DNA from 4 places in the Cupriavidus sp. 05T42 genome. Region 3 is predicted to be linked to each of the others. Evidence: predicted binding sites of a transcription regulator. Region 3 holds the regulator's gene; each other region holds the start of a gene.
What was found. Region 3 encodes sigma-54, which starts transcription at its own class of promoters, with help from an activator protein. Its sites were predicted from a motif close to TGGCANGNAANCTGCTTT; they were not measured.

Region 1 (3,231 bases), on a different contig from region 3:
AAGGTGGTGGTCTGGATGCCGAAGTAGCCGAGGATACCGATCACCAGCACCACGTTGAGGGTGACGGTGACGATGGAGCCGACGTAGCGCAACAGCGTGGGGTCCACCTTCTGCCGGGCCAGCGAGTTCTGGACCAGCCGGACGACGAAATGGATCAGCCAGCGGCCGATCACCCAGAAGGCCAGCGCGGCCAGGATCTTGACGCCGAACACGGTGGCGTAACCGACGATCAGCTCGCGAAAGCTCTGCAACGAAGAGGTATCCATGGGGCATGCTCCTGTTAGGCAAGGGCATTATTGGCCTCGTCGCGGGCAAGTTCAAGTTAATAATTTCGCGAAAATCCGCCGTTCGATATGCGCAAATAACAAAGCGGCCGGAACGCTGTCCGGCCGCTTTCTCCCAGTCCCAACAAGGGTGGATTACCAGTTGGTCTCGCGCTCCGGGGTGGCCGAAATGCGGTGCAGGGTCAGGTCCGCGCCATTGAACTCGGCTTCGGCATCCAGTCGTATTCCGACGAATTTCTTCAGTGCACCGTAGACTACCGTGCCGCCCACCAGCGCGATGACGATGCCGAGCGCCGTGCCGATCAGCTGCGCGACCAGCGACACCCCGCCCATGCCGCCGAGCGCATGGGTGCCGAAGATGCCCGCCGCGATGCCGCCCCAGGCGCCGCACAAGCCGTGCAGCGGCCAGACGCCCAGCACGTCATCGATATGCCACTTGTTCTGGGCCAGCGTAAACAAATAGACGAACAGCACGCCGGCCACCGCGCCGGTGATCAGCGCGCCGAGCGGATGCATGAGGTCCGAGCCGGCGCACACGGCCACCAGCCCGGCCAGCGGGCCGTTGTAGGCGAAGCCGGGGTCGTTGCGGCCGGCCCACCACGCCGCCAGCGTGCCGCCGGCCATCGCCATCAGCGAATTGATGGCCACCAGGCCGCTGATCTTGTCCACGGTCTGGGCGCTCATCACATTGAAGCCGAACCAGCCCACCGCCAGCACCCAGGCGCCGAGCGCCAGGAAGGGGATGTTCGAGGGCGGATGCGCGCTGATGCGGCCGTCCTTCGAGTACCGGCCGCGCCGGGCGCCCAGCAGCAACACGGCAGGCAGGGCGATCCAGCCGCCCACGGCATGCACGACGACCGAGCCTGCGAAATCGTGAAACGGCGAGCCCGCAACCGAGGCGATCCAGTCCTGGATGCCGAAGCGGTTGTTCCAGGCGATACCTTCGAAGAACGGGTAGACAAAACCTACCAGGATGAAGGTGGCGACCAGTTGCGGATTGAATCGCGAGCGCTCCGCAATGCCTCCCGAAATAATCGCCGGAATGGCCGCCGCAAATGTGGCGAGGAAGAAGAATTTCACCAGTTCATATCCGCTCTTTTGTGCCAGGACTTCGGCACCGGACATGAATTGCACCCCGTACGCCACCGTATAACCGACAAAAAAGTAAGCAATCGTGGAAACGGCAAAATCAACAAGGATTTTCACCAGTGCATTCACCTGGTTTTTCTTGCGCACCGTGCCGAGTTCCAGGAATGCAAATCCCGCGTGCATGGCGAGTACCAGGATGGCGCCGAGCAGGATGAACATCGCATCGGCGCCCGTTTTCCAGTTTTCCATTGCTACCTCAATGCTCAAAATGGGAGCACGAGTATGCAAAATCCGTTCCAGACAGCGATGCAAAATGGGGAAAATAGCGCCGAGGCGGTGCGTGGCGCACTGGTGTGGCGTTTCCGGGCGAGTTGTCGGATCAACTATTGCGCGCAGCGGCTGCGCCGCCGTACGAGCCACGCCTCATTATGGATCGCCATGCGCCAAAAGCGGGCGTATAGCGCGCGCTGTGCGATCCAGAATGGTGCGTCCTCGCCCGGGGGGAGGCCGACGAAGCGCGGCCCCGTGCATGTGCGCCGCACGATACGTGTCGGGCTGAAAAAGTGACGATTCCATTTGGGGAAAAGAGGGGTAAAACCCCCGCTAAGTCTTGCCAGAGAACGTTTTCCGGCCGTTTTCGTTGCTTCGGTGCCACTGGGGATTGCCCAAGGCGCAAAGGGCAGATTAGACTGCGCCGATCGGTAATTTGCCGGCAGGCAGATGTCCGGTGACGACGACCAACAAGGGAAATCTAGCCATGAATAAAGGTGAACTGGTATCGGCCATCGCCGCGGAAGCAGAACTCAGCAACGCCGCCGCKGAGCGCGCGCTGAACGCCGCGCTGGACAGTATCAAAAAGGCAGTGGCCAAGGGGGACTCGGTCACCCTGGTGGGGTTTGGTAGCTTCAGCTCGGGCAAGCGTGCTGCCCGTACCGGCCGCAATCCGCGCACCGGCGAAACGATCAAGATCCCGGCCGCCAAGACGGTGAAGTTCTCCGCCGGCCAGGGTTTCAAGGACGCCGTGAACAAGAAGAAGTAAGCAAGTTCGCGTTCTTGAAAGTAAGGAAAGCGGCCTTCGGGGCCGCTTTTCTTTTTGGGCCATGATGTCCACGCGCGGATTTGCCCATTGGCGCGCCTCGTCGGGTTACACTGCCCGCGCCTCAGGCTCGATTTCTGGATTTTCTGCGATGAACGATCTGTCCCACCAGCTTTCCATGACCGTGCTGATGACGCCGGACATGGCCAACTTCTCCGGCAACGTGCACGGGGGCACCATCCTGAAGTACCTGGACATGGTGGCCTACGCCTGCGCCAGCCGCTACGCCGGCCGCTATGTGGTCACGCTGTCGGTGGACCAGGTGATGTTCCGCCAGCCGATCCACGTGGGCGAACTCGTCACCTTCCTGTCTGCCGTGAACTACACCGGCCGAAGCTCGATGGAAATCGGCATCAAGGTGGTGACTGAGAATATTCGCAGCAAGGTGGTACGGCATACCAATAGCTGCTACTTCACGATGGTCGCCGTGGACGACAACGGCGCGCCGGCCGAGGTGCCGCCGCTGCAACCGCGTGACGAGGTGGAGCGCCAGCGCTTTGCCGCCGCCCAGCAGCGCCGCGCGCTGCGCCAGGAAATGGAGCGCCGGCACGACGAGATCAAGGGTTCGGCGGACTGACCATGGCGAACATCCGCATCGGAATGATGGCCGTCGCCGGCCTGTGGGCGCTCTCCAGCATCACGCAGGCCGAGGAAATCGGCAGCGTCAGCACGAATTTCCGCGTCACCGGCTCCGACAAGGTGGTGATCGAAGCCTATGACGATCCGCAGGTGGACGGCATCACCTGCTACGTCTCGCGGGCG
Region 2 (3,231 bases), on a different contig from region 3:
CGCGCGGGGAAGTCCGACTGGCCCGCCGCGCGCGAAATGGTGATGTGGCCGGTCTCCAGCGGCTCGCGCAGGACTTCGAGCACGCGGCGCTCGAACTCTGGCAATTCGTCGAGAAACAGCACGCCGTGATGGGCCAGCGAGATCTCCCCGGGACGCGGATTGCCGCCGCCGCCGACCAGTGCCGGCGCGCTGGCCGTGTGGTGCGGGCTGCGGAACGGGCGCCGGCCCCATTGCGCCGGCTGGAAGCCGCCCGGCGTCAGGCTCAGCACGGCGGCGGCTTCGAGCGCCTCGGCAGCCGTCATCGGCGGTAGCAATCCGGCGAATCGTTGCGCGAGCATCGACTTGCCGGTGCCGGGCGGCCCCACCAGCAGGGCGGAATGCTGGCCCGCCGCCGCGATCTCCATCGCCCGCCGCGCCTGTAGCTGGCCGCGCACGTCGCGCATGTCCGGACCGATATTGACGCCATCGGGCCATGCGGCCAGCCCCGGCGGCTCGGCGCGCGGCAGGCGCCGGTCGGGCAGGGGGCCGAGGTGGTCGCAGACATCGCGCAGGGTGGCGCCCGCGTGGACGGTCAGGCCATCGACCAGCGCGGCTTCGGGGCCGTTGCCGTCGGCGACGATAAAGGCGCGCGCCGGCTGGCCCTGGGCGGTGCGGCGGGCGTTGTCGCGGGCGAGCCCCATCGCCATGACCAGCGCGCCGCGCACCGGGCGCAGGTCGCCGGCCAGCGACAGCTCGCCCGCAAATTCGCAGGCATCGAGCCCGTCCCCCGGCAGCTGGCCGCTCGCCACGAGGATGCCCAGCGCGATGGCCAGATCGAAGCGACCGGACTCCTTGGGCAGGTCGGCCGGGGCGAGGTTGACGGTGATGCGCCGGGCTGGAAACTCGTAGGCGCTGTTGAGCAAGGCGGCACGCACGCGCTCGCGGCTCTCGCGCACCTCGGTGTCGGCTAGTCCGACGATATTGAACGCGGGCAGCCCGTTGGCGATGTGGATCTCCACGGCCACCGGCGGCGCCTCCACCCCGGTCAGCGCCCGGCTGCGCAGCACGGCGAGACTCATGGTGCGGGCCGCTCCCGATTTGCGAAAGTGTTAACGAAAAAGGCCGCCGGAGTCCGGCGGCCTTTCTGGCCTGCTGAGGTGGCGCTGGATCGGCGCCGGGGCGTCATACCCCTGCCGTCGGCGCGCCGCCCTGGGGCGCTGCCCCCGGCGTGGCGCGGCGCTCAAGCTCGGTCACGCGGGCTTCCAGCTCCTCGAGCCGGGCGCGCGTGCGGGCCAGCACCTGCGACTGCACGTCGAATTCCTCGCGCGTGACCAGGTCCAGGCGCGCAAAGCCCTGCGTCATCATGCTGCGCACGTTTTTCTCGATGTCCTTGGCCGGCGAGTTGCGCAGCGCCTCACTGACCTTCTGCTGCAGGTCGTTGAACAGATCGGTCGGTTTCATGGTGGAACTCCTCGTGGTGACCAATGCAATGGATTCGGGGTCCGCTGCGCTGCTATCCGCACTCCCGCACCGGAATGGTGCTGACGGACCCGGCGAGCGCCGGGATCGACGCATGCCGGTGCACCCGACTGGGGCGCGGTGCGTCCTGGCACCCATCTTGTGTCCGTCATGCGTCCGCCGGCCGCCTTCGCGCCTGGGGGATCGCGCCAAGCGCGCAGCACTTGACCCTGTATGGGCGGATTATGACCCCTCGGCGCCCGCCATGAAAGCGCCGGCAAGGCCCGGACACATCTTTTAACGGATTCGGCGGGGGCGAAATGTCTGCTTCGATCGTCGACAAAGTGGTGTGTCGGGCGCCCGCGAACGATCCGGAAGCCCCCCAGGACGATGCACCGCAGGCGGGGAATCGGGCTGGCACGGCTGTTGCAGTAATCGGCTKAGGAGCGTCAATGCCCGAGGCAGCGGAAAAAGCCGCCCGGGCACAAACAAAGGTAGCAAACACCTCAAATCGAGCCCGCGAAGACCACAAGGAAAAGGAGAAACCCCGATGAAGACGTTCAGCCTCGCAGTCAGCGCCAGCGCCGCCGCACTTCTGCTGGCAGCCGCCCCGGTCATGGCGCAGACCGCCCCGGCCGAGCCGGCCCCGGCCGCCGCCCCGGCTGCAGCCCCCGCCGAGGAAGCATCGCCGCATACCTTCACGGCGAACGTCTCGCTGGTCAGCGACTACCGCTATCGCGGTATCAGCCAGACCAACCGCCGTCCGGCCATTCAGGGTGGGTTCGATTACGCGCATTCGAGCGGCTTCTATGTCGGCAACTGGAACTCGAGCATCAGCTGGCTCGAAGACGCCGACTCGACGGTCTCGGCGCCCGTGGAAATGGACTTCTACGGCGGCTTCAAGAACACCTTCAGCGCCGGCGGCGCCGATTTCAACTATGACGTGGGCGTGCTCGAGTACTACTACCCGGGCGGCTACAACACCCCGCGCCCCTACACCACCGAGCTGTACGCCGGCATTGGCTGGGGCCCGGTCTTCCTGAAGTATTCGCACTCGCTGACCAACCTGTTCGGGTTCAACGACTCGAAGAACAGCTACTACATCGACCTMACGGCCAACGTGCCGCTGAATTTCTGGGACCTGACCTTCAACGCCCACGTGGGCTACCAGGGCGTGAAGAATTTCAGCGATGCGTCGTACACCGACTGGAAGGTCGGTCTGACCAAGGACCTGGGCAAGGGTTTCGCGGTGGCGATTGCGTACGTGGACACCAACGCCGACAAGGCCGTGTACACCAACACGCGCGGACGCTACCTGGGCAAGTCGACGTTCTGGGCGTCGCTCACCAAGACTTTCTAATTAGTGCATCGAGGCGGGCGGCCTGCCAGACCGGGTCGCCCCGAGGAGAAATGGGATGAAACTCATCATTGCAGTCATCAAGCCGTTCAAGCTGGACGAGGTGCGCGAGGCGCTCTCGGACGTCGGCGTGTCCGGTATCACCGTGACCGAAGTCAAGGGGTTTGGCCGCCAGAAGGGCCATACCGAGCTGTACCGGGGCGCCGAGTACATCGTGGACTTCCTGCCCAAGGTGAAGATCGAGGTGGCGGTGCCGGACGACGTGGTGGAACGCGCCATCGAGGCCATCGAGAAGTCGGCCCGCACCGGCAAGATTGGCGACGGCAAGATCTTTATCGCGCCGATCGAACAAGTCATTCGCATCCGCACCGGCGAGACCGGCGGCGACGCGCTCTGACACGAGATAAAAGACACGAGACAAGAGGTTAAGCTCATGA
Region 3 (3,231 bases):
TCGTTCTACATGATCGTGGGCCTGGTGGCACTGGATGAGGGCGACATCGTGCTGGACGACCAGCACATCAGCGGCCTGCCGATCCACGAGCGCGCCCGCATGGGCCTGTCCTACCTGCCGCAGGAGGCCTCGGTCTTCCGCAAGCTCAACGTCGAGGAAAACATCCGCGCCGTGCTCGAGTTGCAATTGGAGAAGGGCAAGCCGCTGCCGAAGGCCGAGATCGAACGCCGCCTGGATTCGCTGCTGGATGACCTGCAGATCGCCCATCTGCGCAACAACCCGGCGCTGTCGCTCTCCGGCGGCGAGCGCCGCCGCGTGGAAATTGCCCGGGCGCTGGCCTCCGCGCCGCGCTTCATCCTGCTGGACGAGCCGTTCGCCGGCGTGGACCCCATCGCCGTGGGCGAAATCCAGCGCATCGTGAGCTTCCTGAAGGCGCGCAACATCGGCGTGCTGATCACCGACCACAACGTGCGCGAGACGCTCGGCATCTGCGACCACGCCTACATCATCAGCGAAGGCACGGTGCTGGCCGCCGGCCAGCCTGAGGAAATCATCGCCAACGAGTCCGTGCGACGCGTGTACCTGGGCGAAAATTTCCGCATGTGACCCATCGGCCGCCGCGTGCGGCCGCGCTTCTCCCGGCCTCCACGGCGACAGCCGGGGTCGATCAGGAAGTCAGAGCGATAGGCGATAGCAATTTCCGTTCCATAGTCGGAAGGATGCGCATAGAATAGGTCGCATGAAACCGTCGCTTCAGCTTCGTCTCTCGCAACATCTGGCATTGACCCCGCAGCTGCAACAGTCGATTCGATTGTTGCAGCTCTCGACGCTTGAACTCCAGCAGGAAGTGGAACAGGCGCTGACCGAAAATCCCCTGCTCGAACGCGAAAACGACTGGATCGAAAGCCCGTTGCGGGTAGCCGCCGATGGCTCGGTCAACCTCCAGAGCGCCCCCGCGCCGGCCTCCTCCGAGCCTCAGCCCAACGGCGACGCGCGCACCGATGGCGCGTCCGGCGGTGAGGACGACAACTACAACGACAACGGCAGCGAGGACTACGGCAGCGACTGGAGCCTCGACGACTTCGCCCGCCGCCCCCAGGGCGACGAGGACGAAAAGTCGCCGATGCAACTGCGCGATGCCGAACCCACGCTGCGCGAGCACCTGATGGGGCAGTTGGCCCCGCTGAAGATCTCGGTGCGCGACAAGGGCCTGGCCATCTTCCTGATCGAATCGCTCGACGATGACGGCTACCTGAGCGCCTCGCTCGAGGAAATCTGCACCGAACTGCCCGAGGAACTCGAATTCGAGATCGACGAAGTCCACGCGATCCTGACCCTGCTGCAGAGCTTCGACCCGCCCGGCGTGGGCGCGCGCAATGCCGCGGAGTGCCTCAGCCTGCAATTGCGTCGCCTGAAGCACTCGCATCGTGAGCTGGCGCTGACCATCGTCAATCATCATCTGGAACTGCTGGCCGTGCGCGACTACACGCGGCTAAAGAAAGCGCTCCAGGTGGACGAAATAGCACTGAAGGCGGCACACGAACTGATTCGCTCGCTGGCGCCGTATCCGGGGCACGCGTTCAACCGTCCCGAGGCCGACTTCGTGGTGCCCGACGTGTTCGTGCGCAAGAGCGGCAGCGGGTGGATCGCGGCGCTCAATCCGGATGTCATGCCACGGCTGCGCATCAACGACATGTATGCGCAGATCCTGCGCGGCGCGAAGGGCGAAACGGGGACGGCAGGCCTGCAGCAGAAGCTTCAGGAGGCGCGGTGGCTTATCAAGAACATCCAGCAACGATTCGATACGATCCTGCGTGTTTCGCAGGCAATTGTGGAACGTCAAAAGAACTTTTTCACGCATGGCGAAATCGCGATGCGCCCCTTGGTTTTGCGGGAAATAGCCGATACACTCGGTTTACATGAGTCGACCATTTCCCGGGTCACCACGAATAAGTACATGGCCACGCCCATGGGTACTTTCGAGTTGAAGTACTTCTTTGGGAGCCACGTCTCTACGGAGACTGGCGGCGCGGCCTCCTCCACGGCAATCCGCGCGCTGATCAAGCAACTGATAGGAGCCGAAGACCCCAGGAATCCTCTTTCCGACAGCCGGATCGCCGAACTGCTGGGTGAGCAAGGCTTCGTGGTCGCACGCCGCACGGTGGCGAAATACCGCGAAGCGCTCAAGATCCCCGCAGTCAATCTCCGCAAGACTTTGTAGCCGAGCCGCAACCGCCTGCCTGGTGCGGCTCTTTCAGAAGGAGAAGCGCTATGAACTTCAAGATCAGTGGACACCACCTCGACATCACGCCCCCGCTGCGTGAGTATGTGGAAACGAAACTGGAGCGAATTGTCAGGCATTTCGATCAGGTCATCGGCGTGAGCGTGCTGCTATCGGTGGACAACCACAAGGAGAAGGACCGGCGCCAGTACGCGGAAATCAATCTGCATCTGAAGGGGAAGGACATCTTCGTCGAAGCGCATCATGAAGATCTGTATGCGGCGATCGACTGTCTGGTCGACAAGCTCGACCGCCAGGTCATCCGCTACAAGGACCGCGTACAGGGCCACGATCGCGAGGCGGTGAAGTACCAGATGGCCGCCCAGCAACTGACGCAGCAGTAGACACCTGCAGGCAACCGAAAACAGAGCGGTTGCCGACCCTGCAGAGGACTGAAAAGAAGAGCTCAAGCCGCGCAATCAGCGCGGCTTTTTTGATGGGCGCGCGCCATGGCGGTGACGGTGCGGGCACCTGGAATGTTTCGTTACCTTATTGCCACGCCGGAGGGCGACCCGGGGCCCCCGGGAGCGGTCAAAATGGGAACAAGTGTTCGCAAGCCGCCCGCCTCGGTGTATGCTCCGCCATACAAATAACGACAGGACGGCCCCGGGACACCCCGGGTGGGCAAGCCGGCCGGCACGTCGTGGCACCGCCGCGACCCCGGCGCTGCATCGCAAAATCGCGGTGGAGCCCTGCTCTATAATGGCCGGACGCTCCAATGCGGGCGTCCCAGACAAGATCTCGGTACCCAAGTTTCGCCCCGAATCCGGCGGGACGGCCTTCGCGCCCCGGCCCGCTAACCTGACTTCTCGCGCATCGCCCATGAATCGTTTGGCCAAATTGCTGCCACCCGGCAACATCCATCTCGACGTCACCGTCACCAGCAAGAAGCGGGTGTTCGAGCAAGCCGGGCTCCTGTTCGAGAACAACCATGGCGTGGCGCGTGCTAC
Region 4 (3,231 bases), on a different contig from region 3:
AACAAGAAGGGCATGACCCCGACGATGGAAAAGCGCCTGAACTGCCTGAGCCTGTTCTGGCACTTCTTGGACATCGTCTGGATCGGCGTCTTCACCGTCGTCTACCTGATGGGAGCACTGTAATGGCACAACAACATGCAACGGCCGCCCACGGCGAGTCGCACGGCCACAGCAGCGTCAAGTCGTATGTGATCGGCTTCGTGCTGGCCGTGATCCTGACGGTGATCCCGTTCAAGATCGTGATGGACGGCACGATGGACCGCGGCACCATCCTCTGGATCATCCTCGGCATGGCCGTGGTCCAGATCGTGGTCCACCTGAAGTACTTCCTCCACATGGATGGCTCCAAGGGCCAGCGCTGGAACGTCATGGCGTTCCTGTTCACGCTGCTGATCCTGTTCATCGTGCTGGCCGGTTCGCTCTGGATCATGCACAACATGAATGCCAACATGATGCCGATGATGAAGTAAGCATCGTCAGGCATGCAGCGAAGACGGGGCCCTCGGGCCCCGTTTTTTATTGTCGGCGGTGCGCGATGCACTGTCGCCGGCCCGGATCCTGCACTGATTTGCGGCCATGCACGATGCCGGTGCGGGAGTTGGCGCGCCCCCGCCGGCCCCGGTGACCCGATTGGCACCGGATTGGTGCGACGGGATCACCCGCCGTGACGTTTTCTCCCACCTTTGATCGTTCCCGGCCCGGCAGTCCATGGCACGCTAGTTGCAGAAGGATCACCCGGGGTGCGTAGAGTCCCTGACCACATACGACAAACTGGGAGCTGCAATGAAACGACGTGACATGCTGAAGCTGTCGGCGGTAGCCGCCGCGGCAATGATCGGTACCAGCCCGCTGCTGGCGCAGTCGAAGGATCCGATCAAGGTCGGCATCCTGCATTCGCTGTCGGGCACGATGGCCATCTCCGAGACCTCGCTCAAGGACGTGGCGCTGATGACCATCGACGAGATCAACAAGAGCGGCGGCGTGCTGGGCCGCAAGCTCGAGCCGGTGGTGGTGGACCCCGCCTCCAACTGGCCGCTGTTCGCCGAGAAGGCGCGCCAACTGGTCACGCAGGACAAGGTCGCCGTCACGTTTGGCTGCTGGACCTCGGTATCGCGCAAGTCCGTGCTCCCGGTCTACGAGGAACTGAACTCGCTGCTGTTCTACCCGGTGCAGTACGAGGGCGAGGAAATGTCGAAGAACGTGTTCTACACCGGCGCCGCGCCTAACCAGCAGGCCATCCCGGCTGTGGAATACCTGATGAGCAAGGAAGGCGGTGGCGCCAAGCGCTTCTTCCTGCTCGGCACCGATTACGTGTACCCACGCACGACCAACAAGATCCTGCGCGCGTTCCTGAAGAGCAAGGGCGTGGCCGACAAGGATATCGAGGAGGTCTACACCCCGTTCGGCCATAGCGACTATCAGACCATCGTCGCCAACATCAAGAAGTTCTCGCAGGGCGGCAAGACGGCCGTGATCTCGACGATCAATGGCGACTCCAACGTGCCGTTCTACAAGGAACTGGGCAACGCTGGCCTGAAGGCCAAGGACGTGCCGGTGGTGGCCTTCTCCGTGGGCGAGGAAGAACTGCGCGGCATCGACACCAAGCCGCTGGTCGGCCATCTGGCCGCCTGGAACTACTTCATGTCGGTGAAGAACCCCGAGAATGACGCGTTCAAGAAGCAATGGGCGGCATGGGTCAAGGCCAACAACCTGCCCGGCGGCGACAAGCGCGTGACCAACGACCCGATGGAAGCCACCTACGTCGGCATCCATATGTGGGCGCAGGCGGTCAAGAAGGCCGGCACCACCGATCCGGACAAGGTGCGCCAGGCCATGTATGGCCAGACCTTCAAGTCGCCGGACGGCTTCACGCTGACCATGGGCGAGAACCACCACCTGTACAAGCCGGTGATGATCGGCGAAGTGAAGGGCGACGGCCAGTTCTCCGTGGTGTGGAAGACGGCGAAGCCGGTGCGCGCGCAGCCGTGGAGCCCGTTCATCGCGGGTAACGAAGGCAAGCCGGACAAGGTTGTCGCCGGCCGCTGATCTCCAGCGTACCCATGGTGTTTTGCCCCTCTCCCTTGGGAGAGGGGAGCCCTCCCTCGGTCGTTCCACGCATAAAAGACGCGAACCATCGCGCCATATCAGACGCCAGCCAGCCCTATGCACCGATCTCCATTCCCGTCCGCCTTGCCGTGGCTGCGCGCCATGCTGGCTGCGCTGTTGCTGGCCGCCGCGCCGCTGTGGGCGGCACCGCTCACGCAGGCTGATCTCAAGCCGCTGGTCGAAGACGACTTCGACGCCAAGACTGCCGCGCTCGCCGCGCTGACCCAGGCGCCGCCCGAGCAGGCCGGCCCGATCCTGCGCGCGCTCCAGGACGATGCACTCCAATTTGCGCCATCGGTGGGCATGGTGCGCCAGGATGGCGACAAGACCGTCGATGCCATCACTGGCAAGCCGGTGACCGTGAAGGCCGATGAACTCGAGTCCCTCACGCTGAACAACAGCCTGCGGGCCATCGTCGATAGCGCCGCGAGCAGCCTCCTGCTGCAGTCGCCGGACATCGCGGTGCGTGCGCAGGCCATCAACACCTTGTCCGATCAACCCGAGAGCGCCTCGCGCGAAGTCGTGGAAGCGGCCCGCAAGGCCGAGGCCGATGCCGGCCTGCGCGCCCGGCTCGACGTGATCTGGGCCAACACCGTACTGGCGCAGGGCACCGACGCCACGCGCGACGCGCGGCTGGAAGCCATCCGCATCCTCGGCCAGGACAGCAATCCGCAGATCCGCCAGAAGCTGACGCCGCTGGTGGAGCGCGATGAAGCCGGCAAGTTCAAGGAGCCCGACGCCGACGTGCGCGCCGCCGCCCAGCAGGCCATCGACAAGATGCGTGGCGAGCAAGGCCGCGCCGAGCTGCTCGGCAACCTGTTCGCCGGCCTGAGCCTCGGCAGTGTGCTGCTGCTGGCCGCGCTGGGCCTGGCCATCACCTACGGGCTGATCGGCGTCATCAACATGGCGCACGGCGAGTTCCTGATGATCGGCGCCTACGCCACCTACGTGGTGCAGACGCTGTTCCGCGCCTATGCGCCGAATGCGTTCGATTGGTACCTGCTGGCGGCGCTGCCGGCGTCGTTCCTGGCAGCGGGTGTCGTCGGCTTCGCCATCGAGCGGATCGTGCTGCGCCACCTGTACGGCCGCCCGCTCGAGACGCTGCTGGCCACGTTCGGTATCAGC

Region 1: a site for sigma-54 is predicted at 1,655-1,672, ahead of AC1EJR_RS19810 (ammonium transporter). Genes of this name have one in related genera too.
Region 2: a site for sigma-54 is predicted at 1,853-1,870, ahead of AC1EJR_RS06110 (TorF family putative porin). Genes of this name have one in related genera too.
Region 4: a site for sigma-54 is predicted at 710-727, ahead of urtA (urea ABC transporter substrate-binding protein). Genes of this name have one in related genera too.

The regions. Positions count from the first base shown of each region.
Region 1 covers NZ_JBFTLH010000015.1:78,804-82,034, reverse strand. The annotation lists gene AC1EJR_RS19815 (mechanosensitive ion channel family protein) at 1-266, opposite strand, end outside; gene AC1EJR_RS19810 (ammonium transporter) at 420-1,622, opposite strand; gene AC1EJR_RS19805 (HU family DNA-binding protein) at 2,131-2,412, shown strand; gene AC1EJR_RS19800 (acyl-CoA thioesterase) at 2,561-3,046, shown strand; gene AC1EJR_RS19795 (CreA family protein) at 3,070-3,231, shown strand, end outside.
Region 2 covers NZ_JBFTLH010000004.1:180-3,410, reverse strand. The annotation lists gene AC1EJR_RS06120 (YifB family Mg chelatase-like AAA ATPase) at 1-1,058, opposite strand, end outside; gene AC1EJR_RS06115 (accessory factor UbiK family protein) at 1,162-1,440, opposite strand; gene AC1EJR_RS06110 (TorF family putative porin) at 1,988-2,797, shown strand; gene AC1EJR_RS06105 (P-II family nitrogen regulator) at 2,853-3,191, shown strand; partial or broken gene AC1EJR_RS06100 (ammonium transporter) at 3,228-3,231, shown strand, end outside.
Region 3 covers NZ_JBFTLH010000008.1:59,337-62,567, reverse strand. The annotation lists gene lptB (LPS export ABC transporter ATP-binding protein) at 1-606, shown strand, start outside; gene AC1EJR_RS12840 (RNA polymerase factor sigma-54) at 740-2,221, shown strand; gene hpf (ribosome hibernation-promoting factor, HPF/YfiA family) at 2,272-2,625, shown strand; gene AC1EJR_RS12830 (PTS sugar transporter subunit IIA) at 3,104-3,231, shown strand, end outside.
Region 4 covers NZ_JBFTLH010000005.1:235,259-238,489, reverse strand. The annotation lists gene cyoC (cytochrome o ubiquinol oxidase subunit III) at 1-123, shown strand, start outside; gene cyoD (cytochrome o ubiquinol oxidase subunit IV) at 123-470, shown strand; gene urtA (urea ABC transporter substrate-binding protein) at 784-2,046, shown strand; gene urtB (urea ABC transporter permease subunit UrtB) at 2,164-3,231, shown strand, end outside.